DNA from 3 places in the Hymenobacter yonginensis genome. Region 3 is predicted to be linked to each of the others. Evidence: riboswitches for the same ligand, from Rfam matches in the RefSeq annotation. Region 3 holds a riboswitch; each other region holds the start of a gene.
The links. A riboswitch is a leader RNA that binds a small molecule or an ion and turns the genes downstream of it on or off. The one in region 3 is predicted to bind S-adenosylmethionine.
Positions count from the first base shown of each region.

Region 1: linked by a shared signal. The riboswitch ahead of metH (methionine synthase) and the one ahead of O9Z63_RS05285 (ATP-grasp domain-containing protein) in region 3 are both predicted to bind S-adenosylmethionine.
Region 2: linked by a shared signal. The riboswitch ahead of O9Z63_RS19895 (O-acetylhomoserine aminocarboxypropyltransferase/cysteine synthase family protein) and the one ahead of O9Z63_RS05285 (ATP-grasp domain-containing protein) in region 3 are both predicted to bind S-adenosylmethionine.

Region 1 covers NZ_CP115396.1:3,806,365-3,809,631, forward strand. Annotated here, with positions in the region: gene metH (methionine synthase) at 1-2,038, opposite strand, end outside; SAM riboswitch class I at 2,111-2,224, opposite strand; gene O9Z63_RS16410 (DUF5686 and carboxypeptidase-like regulatory domain-containing protein) at 2,625-3,267, shown strand, end outside.
Region 2 covers NZ_CP115396.1:4,638,915-4,642,181, forward strand. Annotated here, with positions in the region: gene O9Z63_RS19890 (homoserine O-acetyltransferase family protein) at 1-80, opposite strand, end outside; gene O9Z63_RS19895 (O-acetylhomoserine aminocarboxypropyltransferase/cysteine synthase family protein) at 404-1,786, opposite strand; SAM riboswitch class I at 2,172-2,285, opposite strand; gene O9Z63_RS19900 (LysM peptidoglycan-binding domain-containing protein) at 2,704-2,982, opposite strand; gene O9Z63_RS19905 (lipocalin-like domain-containing protein) at 3,217-3,267, shown strand, end outside.
Region 3 covers NZ_CP115396.1:1,223,073-1,226,339, reverse strand. Annotated here, with positions in the region: gene O9Z63_RS05290 (LLM class flavin-dependent oxidoreductase) at 1-317, opposite strand, end outside; gene O9Z63_RS05285 (ATP-grasp domain-containing protein) at 544-1,533, opposite strand; SAM riboswitch class I at 1,963-2,056, opposite strand; gene O9Z63_RS05280 (hypothetical protein) at 2,261-2,452, opposite strand; gene O9Z63_RS05275 (hypothetical protein) at 2,457-2,894, shown strand; gene O9Z63_RS05270 (EcsC family protein) at 3,029-3,267, opposite strand, start outside.

The sequences.
Region 1 (3,267 bases), 2.1 Mb from region 3:
GGTCGATGAACTCGGTAATACCTTTTACCAAGGCGTGCTGCAAACGTTCCTTCACCGGCAGACTGCGCCAGGCGTCGGCCACCACTTCCACTTTGTCTTTCTGCTTCACCGTGTCGGCGAAGTCCACGAGGCGCTCGGTGGCATCGGGGCGGCGGTTGAGCAGCACGTCTTCCACCAGTTCCAACAGATCCTGCGGCACCTCGTCGTACACGGCCAGCTGGCTCGGGTTCACGATGCCCATGTCCAGGCCGGCGCGGATGGCGTGGTAGAGGAAGGCCGAGTGCATGGCCTCGCGCACCACGTCGTTGCCGCGGAACGAGAAGCTGATGTTCGAAACGCCACCGCTGGTGAGGGCGCCGGGCAGGTTGGCTTTGATCCAGCGGACGGCCTCGATGAAGTCCAGCGCGTAGTTGCGGTGCTCCTCCATGCCGGTGCCCACCGTCAGGATGTTGGGGTCGAAAATGATGTCCTCGGCCGGGAAACCGACCTCGTTCACCAGGATGTCGTAGCTGCGGCGGCAGATTTCGATGCGCTTCTCGTAGTTATCGGCCTGGCCGTTCTCGTCGAAGGCCATGACCACCACGGCGGCACCGTACTGGCGCACGGTGCGGGCCCGCTGCCGGAACACGTCCTCGCCTTCCTTCAGGGAAATCGAGTTGACGATGCTCTTGCCCTGCACGCACTTGAGGCCGGCTTCCAGCACGCTCCACTTCGAGGAGTCAATCATGACGGGCACCCGCGAAATATCGGGCTCCGAGGCAATCAGGTTCAGGAAGGTGGTCATGGCCTGCTCCGAGTCGAGCATGCCTTCATCCATGTTCACGTCGATAACCTGCGCGCCGCCTTCCACTTGGTCGCGGGCCACTTGCAGGGCGGCTTCGTAGTTGCCGGTGCGGATGAGACGGGCAAAGGCGCGGCTGCCGGTCACGTTGCACCGCTCGCCCACGTTCACGAACAGGCTGTCGGGGTACACGCCAAACGGCTCTAGGCCACTCAGGCGGGTGGCTTTGGGTACCTCGGGCAGGGTGCGCGGCGCGTATTTCTCCGCCAGGCGGGCCAGCTCGCCGATGTGCTGGGGTGTGGTGCCACAGCAGCCGCCCACCACCGTCACGAGGCCGTCGGCCAGGTAGCCTTCCACCACGCCCGCAAATTCCTGGGCCGACTCATCGTAGCCGCCGAAGGCGTTGGGCAGACCGGCGTTGGGGTAGGCCGAAATGTGCACGTCGGCAATGCGGCTCAGTTCCTTGATATACATCTTGAGCTGGTCGGCCCCGAGGGCGCAGTTCAGGCCCACGCTCAGCAGCGGCAAATGGCGGATGGAGTTCCAGAAGGCCTCCACCGTCTGCCCGCTCAGGGTGCGGCCCGAGGCGTCGGTAATCGTGCCCGAAATCATGACGGGCACCACTTTGCCGCCTTCATCAAAGAACTTCTGCACCGCGTACAAAGCGGCCTTGGCGTTGAGCGTATCGAAAATGGTTTCGATGAGCAGCGCGTCGGAGCCGCCGTCCACGAGGCCGCGCACCTGCTCCAGGTAGGCGGTGGCCAGCTCGTCGAAGGTCACGGCCCGGAAGCCGGGGCGGTTCACGTCGGGCGAGAGGCTGGCGGTGCGGTTGGTGGGCCCCACGGCCCCGGCCACGAAGCGCGGCTTGTCGGGCGTGAGGGCCGTAAAGGCATCCGCCGACTCCCGCGCCAGCCGCGCCGACTCGTAGTTCAGCTCGTACACCACGTGCTCCAGCGCGTAGTCGGCCTGGGCGATGGTGGTGCCGCTGAAGGTGTTGGTTTCCACCATGTCGGCCCCGGCGGCGAAGTACTCGTCGTGAATGCCCCGGATGATATCGGGGCGGGTGAGGCTGAGTAGGTCGTTGTTGCCGCGCAGGGGCTTGGGGTGGTCGGCGAAGCGCGTGCCCCGGAAATCCTCCTCCGTGAGCGTGTGGCGCTGGATCATGGTGCCCATGGCGCCGTCGAGAATCAGCACGCGCTGACGCAGGATGTCGTGGAGGGGGGAAGTAGTGGCGGGGGCAGGGAGGACGGTCGGCATATCGGCTCTTCTAAAGAAAATCAGCAGCAAAAAGTGCCTATCCAGAAAGAGCCGCGCGGGACGCGAATCCTGTTCTTATCTTCTTCCAGCGCCCGCAAAGGCCCTGAAAAGGGAATTAGCACCTTGTTTTATTTCAGGTTGCTAAGACGTCATCGGGCCCAATCCCTCGGTCTTTCTGGATAAGTAACGCAGCGAAGATACAACCGGAATTTCCGAAATTCAATTCCCCGATTTCCGGGCGTGTTCTGAAAGTGGCTTTTCCCGGCGGGTAATGGTGTCCGGACATTTATATGCACTCTGGGCTATACAGGCGGGCTATTCCACGGCGTTACTCGTCGGTTACCTGCTCGCTCCTTTTACACCGCTGGCTTATGCGCGCCCCCGCCGTTGCATGGTGGTGGCGCAGCAGCCGGCTCCATGCTAACAATTTGATAACCTGACGATAACCCTCTTCTGTATAAGGACTGCGGAACGTAGTAGGCGCTTTTTCGCTTGCGCTGTGTGAGAGGCATGGCAGGGCTATCCGAAAGCCGTATCTTACGCCTCGCCGTCTGTCATTTATCTGATTTCTAGCTGCCGATTGCCCTTGTTGCTTCCTTACCGCTACCACTTTCTGTTGTTGCTTTTGCTGCTGGCCGGCGCCGGTTCAACCCAGGCCCAGCAGCTGCTGCTGACCGGCCGCATCACGGAGGCCGCCACGGGCAAGCCGGTGCCGTTTGCGTCGGTGTTTGTGCCCGGCACCACGGCTGGCGCCACCGCCGATGAAAACGGCCGCTACTCGCTCAGCACCGCCCCGGCCGACACGGTGGTGGCGTCGGCCATGGGCTTTGCGGCCCTCAAGAAGCCCATCCGGCGGGAGGCCGCTCGCCAGACCATCGACTTTGCGCTTGGGGCCGGGGCCGTGAGCTTGGGCGAGGTGGTGGTGCGGCCCCGCGAGAATCCGGCTTACGCCATCATGCGGCGCGTGCAGCAGCAGAAAAACCGCAACAACAAGGCCCGGCTGGATGCCTTCGAATTCGACTCTTACAACCGCACCGAAATCAGCCTCAATAACCTGCCCGCGCAGGTGAGCAACCGCAAGGTGCTGCGCCAGATGACAGCCGTGGCCGACAGCCTAGGGCTGGAGCGCGGCGCCGACGGCAAGCCGGTGGTGCCCATTTTCGCCACCGAAATCGACTCGCGGTACTATGTGCTCCGCCAGCCGCTGCGCCGCCGCGAGGAAATCCGAC
Region 2 (3,267 bases), 1.3 Mb from region 3:
AGCAGCGCCCCGTTTTCCAGCCGCAGCGGCCGGGGCAACCGGAACACGTGCGGCGCGTCAGAAGAAATAGTAGAGCTCATCAGAAAGAAAAAAGGAGCGCGAAAATCAGTTTCGCGACGTGCGAAGCGCGTGGCCGCCAGTCGGTGCAAGTGGCGCACCGGCTGCCCGCCTGCGGCGCGTATGCCAGGCCGGAGCCCGGCGGTGCAAATCGGCCACCGGGGCCGTGAGAATATCCATAGCCCGCAGGCTGAGCCGGCAGTGCCGGCCCAGCCCCGGCCATGGGCGGGCAGGGAGTATTGGCTTCCTCTCTCACAAAAAAGCCGACGTCCTGCCCGCGTGCCGCGAGGCTGGAGGCGGGGCGGGCTGCCCTCTCAAAACAGCCCGCCCGTAACCCCACTCTCACTTACACCTCCAGCGGTGCGGCATGTTCGGGCTGCGGCTCGGGCAGCAGCGTAGTTTCTTTGGGGTCTGGCGTGGCGGCGTTGCGCACGGCGTCGAAGGCCTGCTGCAAGTCGGCCCGGATGTCGTCGAAATGCTCGATGCCCACTGACAGGCGCAGCAACGTGGGCGTCACGCCGGCGGCGCGCTGCTCGGCGTCGGACAGCTGCTGGTGCGTGGTGGCCGAGGGCTGAATGATGAGCGTTTTGGCGTCGCCGACGTTGGCCAGGTGGCTCACCAGCTTCAGGTTGTCGATGAACTGGGTGGCGGTTTCCTTGCTGCCTTTGATGGCGAAAGTGAGCACGCCGCCGAAGCCGCGCTTCAGGTATTTCTGGGCCAGCCGGTGGTAGGGGCTGCTGGGCAGGCCGGGGTAGTTCACGGCTTCCACCTGCGGGTGCTGCTCCAGCCAGGTAGCCACGCGCAGGGCGTTTTCCACAGTGCGCTCCACCCGCAAACTCAGCGTTTCGAGGCCCTGCAGCAGTAGGAAAGAGTTGAACGGACTCTGCGACGGACCAAAGTCGCGCAGGCCTTCCACCCGGGCCCGGATGATGAAGGCAATGTTGCCGAACGGCCCGTTCTTGCCGAATACGTCGTTGAACACCAGCCCGTGGTAGCCGTCGGACGGCTCGGTGAACTGCGGGAACTTGCCGTTGCCGAAGTCGTAGGTGCCGCCGTCCACAATCACGCCACCCACGCTGGTGCCATGTCCGCCAATCCACTTCGTAGCCGATTCCACCACGATGCTGGCGCCGTGCTCCAAAGGCCGGAACAGGTAGCCGCCCGCCCCGAAGGTGTTGTCCACGATGAGCGGCAGGTCGTGCTTGCGGGCAATGGCGGCAATGGCCTCAAAATCGGGAATGCTGAAGCTAGGGTTGCCGATGGTTTCCAGGTAGATGGCCTTGGTGTTCTCGTCAATCAGGGCCTCAAACTTGGCAGGCTGGTCGCCGTCGGCGAAGCGCACTTCAATGCCCAGCCGCTTGAACGCCACCTTGAACTGGTTGTAAGTGCCACCATACAGATGGGTGGTGCTTACGAAGTTGTCGCCTGCCTGCAGGATGTTGTTGAGGGCAATGAACTGGGCCGCCTGCCCCGACGATACCGCCAAGGCCGCTACGCCGCCTTCCAGAGCCGCCACGCGCTGCTCAAACACGTCGGTGGTGGGATTCATCAGGCGGGTGTAGATGTTGCCGAACTCCTTCAGCGCAAACAGGTTGGCGCCGTGCTCGGCATTTTTGAACACGTAGCTGGTGGTCTGGTGGATGGGCACGGCGCGCGAACCGGTAACGGGGTCGGGCTGCTGGCCGGCGTGGAGCTGAAGGGTCTCGAAGTGGAGGTTCTGCGTGGACATGGCAGGGCTGGTTTGGAAGGCGTTTGGGTATGGGAAAGGGGAGCGTAGACCGCTGAAATGCCGCGCCGAAGCGTAGCAGAGGCCTCTGCCGAGCCAGCCGAACCGCGCACGGAACCGGTCAGGCCAAAGCAAAGGAGGGAGCCGGGGGCCAGGGCAGGCCGGTACCGGTCAGGTGTGCAGGAGGGGGGAGGGGGGCTGCGTAGCCGGACTCAGGCTAGCAACAGCAACAACACGCGCCGCAACAGCCGCGCATTCGCATTCGGCCGGCAGCTGGGGCCGTAGCCGCAGAAACGCGCAAACCCCACGGCGAAGCAGCAGGCCCGAAGGCGGCCGAAGCGGTGGGGTACTGGGGGGCGAAAGCGAGTGTGTTTTCCATGGTACTCCGAGGTTATATGCCCCGCCGCCGGATGGCTGGTCGGGTAGGAATTGGCACCTTTCGCGCGGTCGAAGGTTGCCAGTGGGTCAGGGAGCCTATTCTCTCGCCACTTCTGTATAAATCCTATGAAAACTTCCCCGCCGCGAGCGGGGGAGTACCGGGTTGGTGTTGCAAAGGTATAGGCGCAGTTTTGATATCTGCAACAGCTACCGGTTATTTTTTTTGGCGCAAGCAAAAGAACGCCGTTTGCGCGCTCCTGATGGCTGTATCTGTAGTGGAGGTTGTGTGTATGTGTCTGATGATTTGATTTATATGCTTGATGACTTATTCGGCTAGTCGGAGTTGCCGGCTTCTGTAATCCCCCGGTATGGCCCCGGCTACTGCCGCTGCAGCGGTAGTGGTAGCTGAAAATGCCGCCGCTGGCCAGCCGGTTTACGGGTGCGAAACCAGCCTGCTCAGCGGCCAAAGCGGCAGGAAAAGACACAAAAAAAGCCGCCCTTTGCAAGGCGGCTTTTAGAATATTTCCTGGAAAAGGAAACGGCTATTCTTTGGGCAGGGTCAGTACCTGGCCGATTTCGATTTTGTCGGGGTCGGCGCCGATGATGGCTTTGTTGGCTTCGTATATCTGCTTCCATTTGGTGCCGTCGCCGTAGTGGTTGCGGGCAATTTTAGAGAGCGAGTCGCCGCTTACTACCGTGTAGGTTTCGCCAGCGGCGGCGTTGGCATTGCCGAAGAAGTCGGTGTCACCGGTAGCAGCGGGCTTAACGGGTTCAACGGGTTTTTTTTCGCCTTCGTTCGAGAGAAAATCAAAGAGTCCCATAGTCGTGCGTTGGGTTGGAAGAGTGGGAAAAGAGCCGACTACCAGCTTCAGGGCCTGTCGTGTGGCTTCTTACGCCAAGATCCGCAATAAGTTATCAGGCCATATATATCAGCTGTAAACATCTTGCCGCAACCTCCCGTAAGAAGCGCAACACTGGGGTTGCCAGTGGTCAGCCGGCACCCTCCGGCTCAGGCAAAACACGCTTTCCATCTCTCAACCATTTCACGGAATTCCATGAAAACTCTCTCCCATCCGTTCCGCTACCTGGCCAGCCTCCTGATGCTC
Region 3 (3,267 bases):
GGCGCAATCAAATCGATGTTGGCGGCCTGCTTAGCCAGCAGCGCGGGGTTATGGAAAGTGGGGCGCACGGCCACCATAATTTCCAGCTGCTCGGTCACGGCGGCCAGCGCGGCGGCCGTGCTCCAAGCCTCCAGCGACGGGGCTTCGGTGCCTTTGATATCGTTCAGGTACAGCTCCGCAATCAGCGTCAGGTCGTAGCCCAGGGCTTCGCTGCGCTGCGCCAGCTGCTTCACGTAGCTCCAGTCGGTGGGCATCTGCTCGTCCTCGACGTTGCGCAGCCAGCCCCCGAAAATGGGCATCCAATAGCCAAATTTCATGGTTCGTTGAGTTGAGATTGATAGAACGTCATGCTGAGCGAAGCCGAAGCATCTCTACCGCTTCGTTGCGGCTCTTACCGCCAGCAGGGCCGACTATAAAGTGGAATATGAATCGTTGGGACGGTCTGCGATGTAGAGACGCAATATTTTGCGTCTCGCCGTTGCTGATGTTGCTTGATCTGCGCGATGCAGATCGTTCATCGACGAGACGCAAAATATTGCGTCTCTACACCGTGGCTACTTCTTCCCGCGCCACCGCCGCCACTGGCAACTGCGACTCCAGGTAGTCCACGAAGCGGGCGTAGGGGTCGAAGCCGACCACGTTCACGGCGTCGGCCACAAAGTTGGACAGAGCGTTGATGTCGTAGAACAGCACGTCGCCGGTGCGGTCGTCGATGAGGTATTCGATGCCGCCCACGTCGATTTTGGCGGCCGCCACGATGCGCTCCACGGCTTCAATTACGTCGGCGGGTGGCGTGAAGGCTTCCACCTGGATGCCCTTTTTCGGGGCTTCGGTCAGGCAGAACTCGGCCGACTGCTCTTCCGGAATCTGGCAGATTTCGGCCGGGCACAGGTTGAAGCTCTCGCCGGTGGTGTACACTTTCATGGCGTAGAGAAACTTGCCATTGAGCGTTTCCACGCGGTGAATATGGCCGCCGCGGGGCGTCACGTACTCCTGCACCAGCGCCGTCTGGTCGATGCCCAGGTCAATCTGGTTGTTGTCGACGGCGGCCTGCAGGCCTTCGGGCGTATCGAAGCGGATAATGCCGGCGCCGCTGCCGCCAATGTTCACCTTCACCACCACCGGAAAGCGCAATTCACGCGCGGCGTCCACGGCCCGCGAGGCGTGGTTGATAACCCGCGAAGCCGGGTATTTCAGCCCCAGCGACTCAAACAACGACAGCTGCCGGGCCTTGTTGGTTTCGATGGCCGTGGCCGCCGAGCCGTTGATGATGCGCGTGCCGATACGCTCCAGATGCGTGGCGTAGCCGGCCGTGTGGAAGATGCCCTGCCCGTGCCCGCGCAGGTACGCCGACGAGCTCATGCGGTTCACCACCAAACTGTAGCGGCTTTCCTTTTCCGAGGGGTTGAACAGGTGGTGGGCGGCGTCGATTTTCTCGTAGGGCAGGCCGCGGCGGTCCAGCTCCGCAAACAGCGGCTTAAACCACTCGGGGTGCTCGAAATAGATACCAATGGGCTTTTGGAGGGATGACATAGTCAGAAGCAAAAAGACGGAAAATGAAAAACGAAACGGCGCCGGCAGCAGCGCAACGCCACCGGCTCCCGGGAAAAAACAACGCAGGGACGGAAGTCCGGCCTAACCGATTACGCCGCCCACAAGCCGCGCAACGAGCGAATCAGCAGCCACCGCAGGCCGCCAAACGGAGCGCAAAGTCTGCGCCCGGCCCGGCCATCGGGCGACAATCCGAGAAAAAGAGGAGGTGCAGGCGCGAAGCCGCTCAGTGCAGCAGCCGGCCGACGTGCAGCGCCGGCGGGCGCATACCCGCAAAAACAGAGAAAGGGCTAGCTACGCCCGACAACAACAGCAACAACAGCCCCGGCCCGCCAGCCGCAACGCGGCAGCCGGAGCCAAAAAAGCGGAGGTTGAATGCAGGAGGTTGTTGGAAGCGTCCACGGCAACTTGTTTTTATATGGTCAGGAATTGGCACCGTTCCGGAGGGTTCCGGGTGGTTGCCGACGCTTCATCGAGCCTGTCTCTCAGCGCCTCTGTATAAAAACAATCCTTCGGGCTAGAAAGAATTGATAGGGCAAAGGTAAAACCGGATTGCTGCCCCCGCAACCCGGACTGTACAAAGCCCCGACCGCCCCGTTTTGTTGCGGCCGGCGGTTCTTTCCTCGCCCCTGGCTGCCCGACCCCGCCAGCCTGAAGCCGGGGCCTCGGCCTTCGCCCGCCAGTGCTGGAACCGGCCGATTCCAAGGCGTCAGCCCCGATAAAAGCCCGCGACCGAGCCCGCAAACGAAGGTTTAACCGAAAAATTTAAATTTTTCAAGAGGCCCAGTTTCAGGCTTGGCACCGAAAACTGGCACCGGAGTTGCAAATGACCCTGCAGAAGCCCGGCCGCCAGTCCGGACGGCAGCGGGCTTTTTTCACCCGTCATAAATTTTCCAATCATAGCCATGAAGAAGTTCCTCGTCATCCTCGCCGCTTTCTCGTTCTCTGCCGCCGCCGTTTCGGCCCAGACGCTGCCCGCCAAAGCGCCTCACGGCCAGCACCGCATGAAAGGCGACAAAGCCGCCAAAACGCCCGAGCAACGCGCCGACCACGCCGCCAAGAGCCTCACCAAGCAGCTCGGCCTGTCGGCCACCCAGACTGAGCAGGTGCGCCAGCTGCACCTGAGCCGCGCCAAGGAAATGCAGGCCTACAAAGCCCAGGCCGGCACCACGCCTGCTACCAAGCGCCAGCACCATGAGGCCATGAAAGGCAAAAAAGCCCAGTACGACGCCCAGCTCAAGCAAATCCTGAGCGCCGACCAGTACGCCAAGTACACCCAGATGCAGTCGGACCGCATGGCCAAGCGCAAAGCCCACCAGGGCCCCAAGCAGGCCAAAGGCTAAGCATCCCAGCGCTTAAAAAAACAGCCCTGACTTTTCCGTCAGGGCTGTTTTTTTTGTGTCATTCCGACGAAGGAGGAATCTGGGTGCTGACGCTGCATGTGCTTACCCAGATTGCTCCTTCGTCGGAATGACACCTACTGTGCGGAATCCGCCTCACCGGTAATGCGGCCGTGCTCGGCAAACCAGCGCAGGCGGTAGCACATGATAGCCGTTTCGCCAAGCTGGGCCAGCAGGCGGTAGTTTGCCACGGCCCCCACGGCCGCCCCGATGACGGGCACCAGCTGGGCCAGCTTGGCCAGGTCGATGTAGTCGCGGTATTCCTGCTGGAAGGTGCGCCAGTCGAAGGTTTCGGCCGTAACGGTTTGCTGCGTTT